4 regions of the Telluria sp. LT2P80 genome follow, and region 2 is predicted to be linked to each of the others. Evidence: predicted binding sites of a transcription regulator. Region 2 holds the regulator's gene; each other region holds the start of a gene.
The links. Region 2 encodes sigma-54, which starts transcription at its own class of promoters, with help from an activator protein. Its sites were predicted from a motif close to TGGCANGNAANCTGCTTT; they were not measured.
Positions count from the first base shown of each region.

Region 1 (4,020 bases), 180 kb from region 2:
TGATCTGCGGTGCGGCTCAACATGCTAGTTCTCCAGTATCCAGGTGTCCTTGGTGCCGCCGCCCTGCGACGAATTGACCACCAGGGAGCCTTCTTGCAACGCCACGCGGGTCAACCCGCCCGGCACCATCGACACGGTCTTGCCCGACAACACGAACGGGCGCAGATCGATATGGCGCGGCGCGATGCCCGATTCGACATAGGTCGGGCACGCCGACAGCGCCAGCGTCGGCTGGGCGATGTAGCCGTCCGGATTGGCCAGCACGCGGCGGCGGAAATCTTCGATCTCGGCCGTTGTCGAGGCCGGTCCGACCAGCATTCCGTAGCCGCCGGCGCCATGCACTTCCTTGACCACCAGTTGCGGCAAGTTCGCCAGCGTGTAGTCCAGGTGTTCTTTTTTGCGGCATTGGTAGGTCGGCACGTTGTTCAGAATCGGCTTTTCGCCGAGATAGAACTCGATCATGTCCGGCACGAACGGGTAGATCGACTTGTCGTCGGCCACGCCGGTACCGATGGCATTGGCCAGGCCGACGCGGCCGGCGCGCACGGCGTCGAGCAGGCCCGGCACGCCCAGCGTGGATTCGGGGCGGAACGCGCGCGGATCGAGGTAATCGTCGTCGATGCGGCGGTAGATGACGTCGACCTGTTTCGGGCCGCGCGTCGTGCGCATGTAGACGGTGTCGTTGCTGACATACAGGTCTTGCCCCTGCACCAGCGCCACGCCCATTTGCTGGGCCAGGAACGCGTGCTCGAAGTAGGCCGAATTGTGCATGCCGGGCGTGAGCACGACCACGGTCGGATCGTCGCCGCCATGCGGCGCCACGGTGCGCAGATTGTCGAGCAGCAGGTCGGGATAATGGTCGACCGGCGCCACGCGGTTGCGGGCGAACAGCGCCGGGAACAGCCGCATCATCATCTTGCGGTTTTCCAGCATGTACGACACGCCCGACGGCACGCGCAGATTATCTTCAAGGACGTAGAACTCGCCTTCGCCGGCGCGCACGATGTCGACACCGGCAATGTGGGCGTAGATGTCCAAGGGCACCTTGACGCCCTGCATGGCCGGCCGGTACTGCGCGTTATTCAGGATCTGTTCGGCGGGAATGACGCCCGCCTTCAGGATGTTCTGGTCGTGGTACACATCGTGCAGGAAGCGGTTCAGCGCAGTCACGCGCTGCACCAGGCCGGCCTGCAGCTTGGCCCACTCGGCGGCGTTGATCACGCGCGGAATGATGTCGAATGGGATCAGCCGTTCCTTGCCGGCGTTGTCGCCGTACACAGCAAACGTGATCCCAACGCGTTGGAAGTTCAGCTCGGCTTCCGCCCGCTTCTGCTCGATCAGATGCGGGGGTTGCTGGCCGAGCCAATCCGCGAATGCCTGGTAATGAGGCCGCACAGTTGCCTCATCGGAATACATTTCATCGTAAAAGTTCGACATCATTGCCTCCTGTGCCAGAATACTAACAAGAAACGTGCCAGCTACCCGTCCGACTCGCAAGTCAAACGAACGCAGGTATGAATCATGCTTAAATGCTCCTATCTTGCGCTTACTCAGCCCCCTGCTCAGTTGTGCGCAAATTAATACGACCAAATTCAGAGCGCCGGCATCGATCGCGCCCCAATCGAAAGGCACCACCGCATGGCTATCCGCGTTGCGCTTCATCACAAGACCAGCTACCGTTACGACCGCCTGGTCAATCTGTCACCGCATGAAGTGCGCCTGCGTCCGGCGCCACATGCGCGTACACCGATCCTGTCGTATTCACTGACCGTCCTGCCGAAAGAGCATTTCATCAATTGGCAGCAAGACCCGTACGGCAATTACATCGGCCGTTTTGTATTCCCGGAACAAACCGATGTGCTCGAGTTCACGGTCGACCTCGTTGCGGACATGACGGTGATTAACCCGTTCGACTTCTTCGTCGAAAAATACGCCGAGACCTTCCCGTTCGCCTACCCGGACCTGCTGCAATCCGAACTGAGCCCGTACACCAGGTCGCAAGAGCCTGGCCCGCTGCTGACCGAGTGGGTTGCCAGCGCGCGGCGCGAACTGCTGGCCCAGCCGATGGGCACGAACGACTTCCTGGTGGCCATCAACCAGCGCCTTCAGCGCGATATCGCGTACCTGCTGCGGATGGAGCCGGGCGTGCAGGAGCCGGAAGACACGTTGCAGCTACGCTCCGGCTCGTGCCGCGATACCGGCTGGCTGCTGGTGCAGATCCTGCGCGAGATGGGCCTGGCGGCGCGTTTCGTGTCCGGCTACCTGATCCAGCTCACCGCCGATCAGGAAGCGCTCGATGGCCCGAGCGGCACCACCGTCGACTTCACCGACCTGCACGCCTGGACCGAGGTGTATGTGCCGGGGGCCGGCTGGATCGGCCTCGACCCGACCTCGGGCATGCTGGCCAGCGAAGGCCATATTCCGCTGGCCTGCACGGCGATGCCGTCGTCGGCCGCACCGGTCACGGGCTTTACGGATAAGGCCGAGGTTACGTTCGTCCACGAAATGACGATCACGCGCATCCACGAAGACCCGCGCGTGACCAAGCCGTACACGGAACACGACTGGGACAAGATCAACCGCCTGGGCCAGCAGGTCGATTCTGACCTGGTGAACCAGGACGTGCGCCTGACACAGGGCGGCGAGCCCACTTTTGTTTCGATCGACGATATGGACGGCGCCGAATGGAACACGCTGGCGCATGGCGACAAGAAGCGCGAGCTGGCGGGCAACCTGATGCACCGCCTGAAAAACCATTTTGCACCGGGCGGCATGATCCATTATGGCCAGGGCAAGTGGTATCCGGGCGAGCCGCTGCCGCGCTGGGCGCTGAACATCTTCTGGCGCGTCGACGGCCAGCCGATGTGGTTCGATCCGTCGCTGTTCTCGGACGAGCACATCGACGATGGCTACGGCAGCGAGGACGCTGGCCGCTTTGCTGCGGAGCTGGTCAAATCGCTCGGCCTGCCGGCCGGCAGCGCCATCCCCGCCTACGAAGACGTGCTGCTGCAAGCGCAGCGCGAGCAGGCGCTGCCGCGCAATCTCGATCCGCTGGACGCCGACCTGAAAGCCCCGGAAGAGCGCCGCCGCCTGGCGCGCCTGCTCGAACGGGGCCTGGGCCAGGTGGCCGGCTACGTGCTGCCACTGAAAGCGCGCGAACACGATCCGTCGGTCATGCTCGGCACCAGCTGGCGCACGTCGCCGTGGCCGCTCAAGCGCGAAAACCTGTATCTGATCGAGGGCGATTCACCGATCGGCCTGCGCCTGCCGCTGGCCACGCTGCCGTGGGTGCTGCCCGAAGAGCGCGATCCCGATTTCGATGTCGACCCGTTCGCGCCGCTCGGCCCGCTCCCCGTTGGCAAGAAAGACCGGCGCCCGGTCCTGAGCGTGGCGCCCGGCAAATCGTCGAACAAGACGGCGCCTGTCGCAACTGACCCGGAAGCGCACGAAGTCATCCACACCGCGCTGTGCCTCGAAGTGCGTGCGGGCCGCCTGTACATCTTCATGCCACCGCAAAAGCGCATCGAGGATTACCTGGCGCTCGTCACGGCGGTCGAGAACACGGCCGCCAAGCTGAAGATGAAGCTGCGCATCGAGGGTTACGCACCGCCGCGCGACCCGCGCATCAAGCTGCTCAGCGTCACGCCCGACCCGGGTGTCATCGAGGTCAATATTCATCCAGCGGCAAGCTGGCATGAGCTGGTCCACAACATGACGACGCTGTACCAGGAAGCGCGCCTGACGCGCCTGGGCACCGAGAAATTCATGCTCGACGGCCGCCATACCGGCACGGGCGGCGGCAACCACGCGACGCTGGGCGGCGCCACGGTCGAAGACAGCCCGATGCTGCGCCGGCCGGATCTGCTGAAAAGCCTGATCACGTACTGGCAGATCCACCCCGCCCTCTCGTATCTGTTCTCGGGCACCTTCATCGGCCCGACCAGCCAGGCGCCGCGCGTGGATGAAGCGCGCGACGACAACCTGTACGAACTGGCGATCGCCTTCCAGCAAATGGACAAA
Region 1 is NZ_JCASIO010000006.1:284,104-288,123, reverse strand. It holds gene AC56LW_RS17130 (alpha-E domain-containing protein) at 1-23, opposite strand, end outside; gene AC56LW_RS17125 (circularly permuted type 2 ATP-grasp protein) at 25-1,437, opposite strand; gene AC56LW_RS17120 (transglutaminase family protein) at 1,639-4,020, shown strand, end outside.
Region 1: the regulator sigma-54 is predicted to act here: its motif matches at 1,511-1,528, upstream of AC56LW_RS17120 (transglutaminase family protein).

Region 2 (4,020 bases):
AACCTGTGGGTCGAAGGCCAGGCCGAACGCATCGAATATGACGAACGTTCGGAGCTGGTGCGCCTGTACTCGAACGCCATCGTCAAGGAACTCGAAAACGACCGGATGACCAACCAGATGACCGGCCCGTTCATCTCGTACGACAACCGCAAGGAAGTCGTCGCCGTGCGCAATGACGTCAGCGGCGAGAGCAAGGTTGGCGGCGGGCGCGGCACGCTGATCCTGGCGCCCAAGCGTGCGCCGGCCGGAGGCACGCAATGACGGAACTGAACGATCGCAGCACGCTGGTCGTCAAGGGCCTGCAGAAAAGCTATGGCAAGCGCCTGGTCGTGCGCGACGTGTCGCTGGATGTCGAATGCGGCGAAGTGGTGGGGTTGCTGGGCCCGAACGGCGCCGGCAAGACTACTTCGTTCTACATGATCGTCGGCCTGGTGCCGTCGGACGCCGGCTCGATCAGCATCAACGGCACCGACATCACCAGCCTGCCGATCCATCGCCGCGCGGTGCTCGGCCTGTCGTACCTGCCGCAGGAAGCCTCGGTGTTTCGCAAGCTGACGGTGGAAGAGAACATCCGCGCCGTGCTCGAACTGCAGAAGGTTAACGGCAAGTCGCTCACCAAAACCGAGATCAGCGACCGCCTCGATACCTTGCTGGCCGACCTGCAGATCGAGAAGCTGCGCGAGAATCCGGCACTGTCGCTGTCGGGCGGCGAGCGGCGCCGCGTGGAGATCGCGCGCGCCCTGGCGACCAACCCGCGCTTCGTCCTGCTCGACGAACCGTTTGCCGGCGTCGACCCGATCGCCGTGATCGAGATCCAGCGCATCGTACGCTTCCTCAAGGAGCGCAAGATCGGCGTCCTGATCACCGACCACAATGTCCGCGAGACGCTTGGCATCTGCGACCGCGCCTACATCATCAATCAGGGCGCGGTGCTCGCATCCGGCCGTCCCGACGATATCATCGCCGACGAGTCGGTGCGCCGCGTGTACCTTGGTGAACATTTCCGCATGTAAGCCATACTCAATTGATGAAACAGTCCCTTCAGCTCCGCACTTCGCAGCACCTGGCGCTCACGCCACAGCTGCAGCAATCGATCCGGTTGCTGCAGCTGTCGACGCTCGAACTGCATCAGGAGATCGAGCAGATACTGGGCGATAACCCGCTGCTCGAAAGGCTCGACGACCCGCTCGATCATTCGGTGCGCCTGCTGGCCGATGGGGCCATCAACAATGCGCCGGCACCTGGCGAGGCGCCGCCGGCGCCAGGCCAGCAGGCCGAAGGCGAGGGCAGCGCGCCGGCTGAGGGCGAGGGCGCTGAAGGCGGTGCGGTCGATGGCGACCGGCCCGACAACGAGTGGAGCGAAGGCAGCGGAACGTCGTCCGGCAGCGCCAGCAGCGACGACGAAGACGGCCGCCCGCAGCTGGAGGCGTGCGCGATCACGCTGCGCGAACACCTGATGGAACAGGTGCGCGAAACGCTGCTGTCAACGCGCGACCGCGCGCTGGCCGAACTGGTGATCGACGCGCTCGACGACAACGGCTACCTGGAAGAACCGCTCGACGACATCCACGCACGCCTGCCCGAAGAACTCGAGGTCGACCTCGACGAACTGCGCTGCGCGCTGGCGATGGTGCAGAGCATGGACCCGGTGGGCGTGGGCGCGCGCAGCGCGGCCGAATGCCTGGCGCTGCAGATCCGGCGCATGCCGGGCGTGCCGATGGTCACGCGCCGCATGGCCCTGAAGATCGTCGAAGGCTACCTGACCTGGTTCGCGCAGCGCGAATACAGCAAACTGAAAAAAGCGCTCGATTGCGACGACGAAGACCTGCGCGAAGTGCAGGCCGTGGTCCGCCAGTGCAATCCGCATCCGGGCGCCGCGTTCGCGTCGAACGTGTCAGATTACGTGGTGCCGGACGTGATCGTGCGGCGCGCCAAGAATGGCTGGGCGGTCACGCTGAACCAGGACGTGATGCCGCGCCTGCGCGTCAACAGCCTGTACGCGACCATGCTCAAGCAGGGCCGCAGCGAGAGCCAGATGGGCGCGCAGATGCAAGAGGCGAAGTGGCTCATCAAGAATATGCGCCAGCGTTTCGACACGATCCTGCGTGTGGCCGAGGCGATTGTCGAACGCCAGCGCAACTTTTTCAGCCATGGCGCAGTTGCCATGCGGCCCCTTGTTTTGCGTGAGATAGCTGATACACTAGGTCTGCATGAGAGCACCATCTCTCGTGTCACAACCCAGAAATACATGCTGACCCCGCACGGCATGTTCGAGTTGAAGTATTTCTTCGGTAGCCACGTTGCCACCGAAGCGGGAGGCGAAGCATCCTCAACGGCAATCCGTGCGCTCATCGCACAATTGACAGGAGCAGAAGACCCTAAGAATCCATTATCCGACAGCAAGATCGCGGAAATGCTCGGGGAACAAGGCATGGTCATTGCGCGCAGGACGGTCGCAAAATACCGTGAAGCGCTCAAGATCCCCCCCGTCAGTCTCCGCAAAGCCTTGTAACAACGCCGCTCATACAGTCTGTGCCTTCAGCTCCTGTGTGGTGCAAGCGACGTGACATCTTCAAAGGAGTGTGTATGAACCTCACCATCAGTGGTCACCATCTCGAAGTAACCCCTGCCATCCGTGAATACGTTCAGAATAAGCTGGAACGCATTATTCGCCATTTCGATCAAGTCATAGATACCCACGTCTTCCTGGCCGTCGATAACCTCACTGAAAAAGAAAAAAGGCAAAAAGCTGAAATCAATGTCCAGGTGTCGGGCAAGACCCTGCACGTGGCGAGCGTCGCGCAAGACCTGTATGCCGCGATCGACATGTTGATGGATAAACTGGATCGACAAATCCTGAAGCACAAGCAGATGCTCAAAGACCATAACCGCACAGCGATCAAACGCCTGGACGTCGACGAAGCAGACGTCGCTGCCGCCTGATCGAGCGCAGGTCACCACCGCCAGGGGCGTCTTTTCGGGACGCCCTTTTTGCATCCCGCTGCCGGTAAAATACGTGTTTCCTTTCGATGGATCACGCCATGTCCGAACACGTCCTGACCCGCATCGCCAACCGCACCGGCATCATCACCCTCGACCGTCCCAAGGCGCTCAATTCGCTGTCGCTGGACATGGTGCGCGCGCTGACCGCGATCCTTCTTGACTGGCAGCTCGACGCCGCCGTCGATGCGGTCGTGATCACCAGCAGCAGCGAAAAAGCGCTGTGCGCGGGCGGCGATATCCGTTTCTTCCACGACGTCGGCAACGCCTCGCCGCAAGGCGGCAGCGCATTGCTCGAGGATTTCTTCACCGAAGAATACGCGCTGAACCACCTGATCCATTTTTATCCGAAACCGTATATCGCGCTGATGGACGGCGTGGTCATGGGCGGCGGCATGGGCATCGCGCAGGGCGGGCCCGATTGCGGCCTGCGCATCGTCACCGAGCGCACCAAGATGGCGATGCCCGAAGTGAATATCGGCCTGTTCCCCGATGTCGGCGGCAGCCATTTTCTGTCGCACGCGCCGGGGCGACTGGGGATGTTCCTGGGCCTGACCGGCCTGACGATCGGCGCGGCCGACGCGCTGTACGTGGGCCTGGCCGACGTGTTCGTGCCAGGCGCCGACCTGCCGGCCTTGCACGCGCTGATCGAAGCGACGCCGGGCGCGGATCTGCCGGCGGCGATCCGCACGTTCGCCATCCAGCATGCCGGCGAGAGTCAATTGCAGGCCAACCGTGCGCGCATCGATATGTACTTCGGCGCGGATTCGGTGGCGGCGATCATGGCGTCGCTCGAGGGTGACGACACGCCGTTCGCGCAGAAGGCATTGAATGCGATGCGTCAGCGCTCGCCGTTGATGATGTGCGTGACGCGCGAGCTGCTGCTGCGCGGCGCGTCGCTCAATGTCGCCGCCTGTCTGCGCCTGGAGCGCTCGCTCGTGCGCCGCAACTTCGAGCATGGCGAGGTGCTCGAAGGCGTGCGCGCGCTCGTCATCGACAAGGACAATGCGCCGCAATGGA
Region 2 is NZ_JCASIO010000006.1:100,490-104,509, forward strand. It holds gene lptA (lipopolysaccharide transport periplasmic protein LptA) at 1-261, shown strand, start outside; gene lptB (LPS export ABC transporter ATP-binding protein) at 258-1,013, shown strand; gene AC56LW_RS16340 (RNA polymerase factor sigma-54) at 1,028-2,512, shown strand; gene hpf (ribosome hibernation-promoting factor, HPF/YfiA family) at 2,587-2,943, shown strand; gene AC56LW_RS16350 (enoyl-CoA hydratase/isomerase family protein) at 3,042-4,020, shown strand, end outside.

Region 3 (4,020 bases), on a different contig from region 2:
TATAATGCGGCCTATCTCGCCTATCTGCACCGTGTAGATGTGCAATATTCCGGTTTCCAGTTGCTGCAGCATCAGCAGCCGGTGTGGGCAGAGACGATGTTTGTCGATGGCGCACACCTTAGCCAGGAAGGGGCGCAAATATTCAGCCGACTCCTGAATCGTTGTATCGAGGATGCTGCCGATATGGCCGACCTGGGGATTGCCTGTGATTTCAATCAGGCAGCTGGCGCGGACGAACTCATTACGGCGGATCTGGATCTGGTAAAGAAATGAAATTTGATCATATCGGTGTATTCGTTCACGATATCGCAGCAGGCGATGAGGCCCTCAGCGATATCATCCCCATCACTAGGCGCTCCGAGATATTTACTGACCCAGTCATCAAGGTCAAGGTCCAGTTCTTGTTTGATGCGTCAGGTATCTGCTACGAGCTGGTCGCGCCGTTCGGGGAAGGCAATCCGGTTGATGGGATCTTGAAATCGCGGCGCAACATCCTGAACCATGTGGCTTATCGCACAGCCGATTTCAATACGACGCTCGACGATTTGCGCTTGAAGGGCGGATTCCCGCTCAACGAGCCACAGCCCGCAGTCGCGTTTGGGGGCAAGCGGGTGGTGTTCCTGATGACGGGATTAAATTTTATTATTGAGCTGATCGAAGCGTAGTCGCTGTAAAGCATTTTTTGTGACCGTAGCAAGCATCAACGCCAGCGATCTGGCGTTGATGCTTTTTCGATTACGTCTTCTTTTTGTCCACGTCGCCGTGGTACGCCTCGCCCTGTTCTTCGGCGTGCTGTTCACCTTCTTCCGCAACGTCTTCCCCTTCGATGACCTTGTCTTCGGCTTGCACATCGTGCATGGCGTGCGGCTCGAGTTCTTCGGCGCTGACGTTCATTCGGACGAATAGACCCCAGGTAGCGAGCAGGGCAGCAGCGGCTACGCCGATCGACGCAGCGTGCGGCAAGTATTCTGGGCTGCCATGGACGAACTGGAACACCCCGATCAGGCACTCGACCGACAGGGACACGACGACAACGATTAAGAAGCGCGACAGGAAGCGACGCACGCGGGTAGGCGAGCTGATGTTGGCTTCGCGCTGGATTTCTTCTTCCAGCACGGTCTGGCCAAGACCAAGCGCGGCAACGGCGATGGTCAGCATGCCGATGCATTCGAGGATAAGGTCGAAGCGTTCGCGGGCAACGGTATCAGCGGAAGGGCTGAGGGCAGACCAGATTTCGACGCCGGCCAGCACGACGAGGCCGATGCCGCAGGCGAAGAACAGGATGACGATGAACACGTAACCGAGTTCGAAGAGTTTTGTTATGGCTTTCACGGGGGAGCGGTGGTTGTAAAGGTGCGAGACTTTAGCACCAAATGTAAGGTGGGTTATGTTCGTGAGAAGCGTGTTGTCGGGAACTTGAGACATCGGCGGACGCTCGATATAACATCGTTCACAAAAGCGTCACGATCACTCATCACGCCTTTGTGAAGCATCGACTAGCGCAGACCGGCAGCCCGCGTTCCGATCACGAGCGCGTGATCAATCGGCGGCGACGCGCGGCCAGAAGACCAGTTAGGCCCAAGGCCAGCAGTGCGATGCTATCTGGTTCCGGTACCTCTGCAGCCTGTGCCATCTCGAAATTAAACGTTGTCACGTCACTGTTGAAGCCGAAGCTGACGTTGTCGACGAAGCCTCTGAATGTGCCATTCCAGCCGGAGCCGATACCGAATTCAATCCCCAGAATGGCAGTGCCAGCGCCAAGTCGGTCGGCATTGGCCGGTTGATTGCTGCCAGATGCCCAATCTGCCAGCGTTATGCCGTACGATTCCACAGTGAATCCGGGCGAGAACTGACGCTGCCATAAATTCGCTGTCATCAGATCACTATTGACCCATTGGTCGCTGACGACTGAAGCAACGTTCGGGTTGTATACCTGCTCGAAAATCAGGTAGCCCTGGTCTGCCAATGTCGTAGCGCTTCCGTCCACATCGTAGAGCAGGCGAAAGGCTGGCATCACGCCGCCAGCGCTGCTCGCGCTGCTACGGTACCAGTCGTAGCTCATTGAGGTCAGGCTGCCCAACGTGCGCGTGCTGTCGAAACCCCAGGTATAAGCATAGTCGGCTTTGCCAGTATTGTTCGTCAACGACATCTCGACCGAGCCGTTGCCGTTACGCGGATTGTTCGTTGTGATGCCTGCGCTGGTGGTCGATGTGTAGCCATTCGACGTGCTACGGTAGTTCGACAGGTTCCACTGGTTCAAGCCGCCGCCGTTCAGGTCGGAAGGTACTACGGTTATGTCGGCAGCGAAGGAATTTACACTGGCCAGTAAGGTTGCGCCAGTGATAAGTGTATGCAGTCTGGTCATATGTCTCTCTCAGTATGTTTTACGAGGCCTCGAATGGGCTGTGAGAGAGAGCTACAGCAATAACCGCGCCTGTGCCTCTAACTGGCAAAATAAATCACGTAATCAATGATTTATGCCTAATGGTTAGCCTAAGTAGGATGTGCGTCAATACGCGTTGTAAGGAAAGTCGACAGAAAGGGGCGGCTAATCCTGAGCAGTTCGCCAATCTTCGCAGCGCAGACAGCAAAAAGCCCACAAACGTGAATTCGTGGGCTTCTTATGTATCTTGGTAGGCCGTGCGGGATTCGAACCTGCGACCAACGGATTAAAAGTCCGCTGCTCTACCAGCTGAGCTAACGACCCAAGGAGGCAGCATTATAGCGGGCGATCCGGCATCGCGCTAGGCCTCTCGCATAAATTTCTGCGAAGAACTACTCAAGACAATGCCGACGTCACCTTCAGTACCTCGTCCGCCGTGGTCACGCCTTCGACCACCTTCATGGCGCCGGCAATGCGCAGCGGCTTCATGCCATCGAGAACACTCTGCTGGCGCAGCGCCACCAGGTCGCCTGCACCCCGCATCAGCTTTCCAAAGCCCTCACTCACGCTCAACAGCTCATAAATCCCGGTACGCCCCCGATAACCAGTCTGGCGGCATTCCGGACACCCGATGGGCCGATACACAACCGCCGGCTTGGGAATCTTCCACGCACCGCCAACGCTGTCCCACACATCGTCGCTCAACTCGCCACCGGGCGTCTTGCAGGCAGGGCAGAGCGTGCGTACCAGGCGCTGGGCCATCACGCCAATCAACGTCGCCTCGAGCAGGTAATCCGGCACCCCCAGTTCGATCAGGCGCATCACCGCCGATGGCGCGTCGTTCGTGTGCAGCGTCGAGAACACCAGGTGTCCGGTGAGCGCGGCCTGAATCGCCATCTCGGCCGTCGGCAGGTCGCGAATCTCGCCGACCATGATGATGTCCGGGTCCTGGCGCATCAGCGAGCGCACGCCATCGGCGAACGACAAATCGATCCCCGGCTGCACCTGCATCTGGTTGAAGGCCGGTTCGACCATCTCGATCGGGTCTTCCACCGTGCAGACATTGACTTCGCTTGTCGCCAGCGCCTTGAGTGTCGTGTACAGCGTCGTGGTCTTGCCCGAGCCAGTTGGGCCGGTCACGAGGATGATGCCGTGCGGGCGCTTAGTCAGGCGATCCCAGCGCAGGGCGTCGTCAGCCGGAAAGCCCAGCTCGGGCAATGTCTTGACGACGACTTCAGGGTCGAAAATACGCATCACGAGCTTTTCCCCGAACGCGGTGGGCATCGTCGACAGGCGCAATTCGACTTCCTGGCCGCCGGCGGTGCGGGTTTTGATGCGGCCATCTTGCGGGCGGCGCTTTTCAATGACGTCCATCCGCCCCAGCAATTTGATCCGCGCCGTCATCGCAATCATGACCACGGCCGGTACCTGGTAGACCTGGTGCAGCACGCCGTCGATGCGAAACCGTACGACAGCAAATTCACGCTTCGGTTCCAGATGAATGTCCGAGGCGCGCTGCTCGAAGGCGTAACCCCACAGCCAGTCGACGATATTGACGATGTGCTGGTCATTGGCGTCGAACTGCTTGTTCGCTTTGCCCATTTCGACCAGCTGCTCGAAGTTGTTGCGCATCGCGA
Region 3 is NZ_JCASIO010000001.1:1,024,509-1,028,528, reverse strand. It holds gene AC56LW_RS04580 (hypothetical protein) at 1-273, shown strand, start outside; gene AC56LW_RS04575 (VOC family protein) at 270-665, shown strand; gene AC56LW_RS04570 (hypothetical protein) at 736-1,332, opposite strand; gene AC56LW_RS04565 (PEP-CTERM sorting domain-containing protein) at 1,526-2,365, opposite strand; tRNA gene AC56LW_RS04560 (tRNA-Lys) at 2,632-2,707, opposite strand; gene tfpB (type IV pilus assembly ATPase TfpB) at 2,780-4,020, opposite strand, start outside.
Region 3: the regulator sigma-54 is predicted to act here: its motif matches at 2,419-2,436, upstream of AC56LW_RS04565 (PEP-CTERM sorting domain-containing protein).

Region 4 (4,020 bases), on a different contig from region 2:
GAAATGAGGCCGCGAGCCCGCCGCCGCGCTTGACGCGCTGCCGGACTGTCCTTGAATGGCGAGAGACGCGAGGTCAGGCGCGTGGTTTGCGCCCGTTGCGTACGAGCGCCAGTGCGGCCAGGCCGCCCATCAGAATCGCGGGCGCCCCGGGTTCGGGCACGGCCACCGCCGTACCGGTTTCCAGGCGCGCGCTCAGTGCGCCGAATTCGCTCCAGTCGACCCCGCTCAGGTCGAGCGCGATCGTGTGACTGTCGATGATCGACAGGCCCGGGATGCCGGTGACGCCGCTGGCACCGGTCAATGTAAACGCCGTGACCGGCAGTGCGCTCCCAAGATCGAACCGCATGCTGTAGGCGCCGGGCGCGACGGCATAGTTGGCGATCACGGTCAGCAAGCCGTCAGCGGAAAAGTCGATCCCGAACAGGAAATCCGACGTGAAGAACTCCACGCCCGTATCGGTAGGGTCGAGCTTGCTGGTATTGGCGCCCGGGCCGGCCGCGAAGCCGTGATCCAGCCCGAGCATGCCGTCGGCGGAGCCGTTGTAGGTGGCGATGATGCTGGCGTCTTGCAGCATCAGGGGCGCCGCGTGCACGCCCCCCTGACCCAGTGCGACGAGCGCAAGGGCCTGCAGTAGATGTTTGGTTTTCAAGATGTCTCCGGCTTGTAGTTTTTTAACTGCGAAGAAGGCTCGATGTCAGAGCCGGTGCCGATCTGGTTGATGCGTCAGGCCACCGGACGATGCATCGCCTAACCGGTTCATCGATTCTAGATTGGCCTGACCAAATTTGCAATTTGGTAAACCAAAGATACAAGATTCTTACAACAATTTTAATAACTCACGCCAGCTTGCCCAGCGTCAGTTCAGCCAGCGAACACGTTTCAACTCTGCTTTGACGAAGGCGTAGATGACGGGGGCGGCGACCATACCGGCCGGTCCGAACATGATTTCGAACGCAAACAGCACGATGAGCAGTTCCCAGACTTTCGCGCCGATGCGATGACCCTGAATCCGCGCGCTCAGGAAATATTCCAGCTTGTGGATGACAAGGAGGAACACCGCTGAAATGACGGCGGCCGGAAACGCAACGCTCAGCGCGATCGTGCAGATCAGGGTGTTCGACACGATATTGCCCACGACGGGCAGCAGGCCAAAGAGGAACGTCGCCAGGATGAGGGTTTTGACATAGGGGAGGTCCCAGCCCAGGGCCGGCATGACGGCCAACAGGTACACCCCCGTCAGTGTCGCGTTGATGGCGGCAATCTTGGTCTGTGCCCAGGCCACGTTCTTGAAAGCGGTGGCCAGCATGCTCCAGTGGCGGTGCCAGGTCCGGTAAAAGACGGAATGCCTCCCTTCGTCGGTTGGCGTGACGGTAATGCTCACCGCGGCCAGCACCCCCGTGATCCAGCCAATCACAGTCAACAGCAGGCTGCGGAGGATGCCCGAGCCAAAGCCCGCGACCGCATTGACATGCTCTTTCAAGGTGTCCGACGCCATTTCGCGCATCTCGAACAGCGATTCAGGCATGTACTCGGCCAGCGCCGGCGGCAGGAATTGCTTGATCTGCGTGATCGTCTCGGCCACCTTCAGCGAGAACGCCCGCAACGATTCGCCCTCAAGCAACCGGACCACCAGAACGCTGATGATGGCGAGCACCGCGATCGACCCCAGGCCGACCACGAAGCTCGCAATGAATTCATGCGAGCGCAGCTTTTTGTACAGGTCACGCGTGCGCAGGATGCTCAGCAGGCCGCGCGTGAGCACGAATGCCAGGAGACCGGCCAGCAGCGCCGGTACCGCATGCAGCATCAGGGCCAGAAGCAGGCAGATGGCGAACATCGCGGTCGCCGCCTCGCGCGGGAGATTGAATTTGTAAGTGGTCATGGTCTAGCGGAGGGTAGTTGCTTGCGCCCATCAGGCCACCGGCGAAAACTGGTGTGACGACAGACCTGAACAGCAATCGTATGGCATTCAAATAAAGTTGACTGTCGGAAAACTTTACATAGGACTAGTCCTACAAAAGTGATTCTCGGTAAGTAGCTGTTTTTACTTATTAATTTCCTACTGGCATAAAAATTGCTCTAAGTAATTTTTGTAATTTATTTCCACCGGAACTTGTAATGAAAATCAAAATAGCCGTTGCCGGCCTTTTCCTCGTCATTGCCAGTGTGAGCGCAACCTATGCTCTGACCGTTGCACGGCACCCTGGTACTGGCGGTATCGGTTCAATCAGCTTCAGCAATGGCTCTGCCAATATTGAAAGTGGCTGGACGCAAGCATTGGCCATCCTGAACCATAATCGCGCCCCGATTCGGGCTGACGTCCCGGAACCAGTCAGCATCATGCTGTTGGGTGTTGGCCTGGCTGGTCTGGAGGCTGCCCGCCGCCGCAAGTCGATCTGATCTGTTTCCCTTGCTGGTTCCGACGTGACAGCTGCCGCGGACCAGGCGTCTGACGTGGGAATTTTCGAGCGCCACTTCACCCGTCGCTGGCCTGCTCCCGCAACCACGCCAGCGCCGACGCCGCGCTGTTCAATACCGAGATATGTCCGTCATCCGGCCGCTGCCACAACCGCGCCGAGCGGCAGCTGCGCGCCAGCCATTCGCTGTGCGCACACGGCACCACGCGGTCCTGCGCCCCATGCACCAGCAGCACCGGTTGCACGATGCGCGCGCAGTCGAAGCCCCACGGCGCGACATACGCCAGGTCGTCGTCGATCAGGCCACCCGGGCCTTCGCTGAGCGCCGGCCGGACCACGCTGTCGAACCACGACCAGGTCCCGGACAGCTCGGCCCAGTCCTCGGGCGTGAACATCTCGCGATCGAATTCCTGATTGAGCCCCTCGTGCTGCACCTTGGCCGCATGCCCTTGCGCAGCGGCCCGCAGCGCTGCCGCGCCCGATGCCGTCATTCCCTGGAACCAGTCCAGGCCCGCCGCATCGAACGGCGCCAGGCCCGCGATGCTGACGGCGGCAATGACCCGCTTGGGCAGCAGCGCGGCGCAGGCCAGCGCGTGCGGCCCGCCGCCCGAATGCCCCATCACGGCGAAGTGCTCGATCCCGAGCTGGTCGGCGATGCGCGCGACGTCTTCGGCGCACGAGGCGACATCGCGACCGCTGCGTGCGCTCGAGCCACCGTAGCCAGGCCGGTCGTAGCCGATCCAGCGGATGCCCATTTCGAGCGCGGCAGCAAACAGCGGTGCAGGTGGCTTGCCGATGTTCGGCGTGCCGTGGTGCCAGAATACCGTCAGCTCGGGTTCCTCGAACTCCGGCTTCCAGTCGTAATAGTGCAGCACCCGGCCATCGCCCAGCGTCAGTTCGTTCTCCTGCATTGCATGCCTTTCATCGCTCGATGGCGTGATGCTACAACGAGAAACGGGCTGGCGCGCACTCGTCATGCACGCCAGCCCGTTCAGGTCCTGCTACCGGAGCGAATTATTTCGCCGACTCGCGCGCCTTGCCGAACGGGTCGCCTGCTTTCCAGGTCGGCATCTTTGGTGCATCGGCCACTGCGCGGCCCAGGTTCAGCGTGAACTGCGCCTGCTGCACCATGCCCGACAAGTCCCAGCTCGGATCGTATTCGTCGCCCACCTGGTGGTATTTGGCGCGGTAGGTCTTGGCCTTGGCGTTGTTCGCGTCGGCATCCTTGACCCAGCTGCTGCCGTAGCCGACCGAGAAGGCGGGTACGCCGGCCTTGGCGAAGCTGAAGTGGTCGCTGCGGAAGTAGCCGCCGCTCAGGTCTGGCTTGGTCGGTGCAATGACCATGCCCATCGATTTGGCGACGCTGGCCGCCATCGCGCCCAGTTCGGTGCGCTCGCTGCCTGGCACACTGACATCCTTGACCAGGCCAACCCAGTTCAGGCTATCGAGGTTCAGGTTGGCGGCGGTCTTGGCGATCGGCCACAGCGGTGCGGCCACATAGGCGGCGCTTCCCAGCAGGCCTTGCTCTTCGGCGCCGACCCACAGGAACATCTGGCTGCGCTTGGCCGGGTTCTTCACCGCTTCGGCGGCCATCGCCAGCAGC
Region 4 is NZ_JCASIO010000009.1:106,517-110,536, forward strand. It holds gene AC56LW_RS20715 (hypothetical protein) at 74-649, opposite strand; gene AC56LW_RS20720 (AI-2E family transporter) at 857-1,882, opposite strand; gene AC56LW_RS20725 (PEP-CTERM sorting domain-containing protein) at 2,119-2,400, shown strand; gene AC56LW_RS20730 (alpha/beta fold hydrolase) at 2,477-3,328, opposite strand; gene AC56LW_RS20735 (M28 family peptidase) at 3,432-4,020, opposite strand, start outside.
Region 4: the regulator sigma-54 is predicted to act here: its motif matches at 2,064-2,081, upstream of AC56LW_RS20725 (PEP-CTERM sorting domain-containing protein).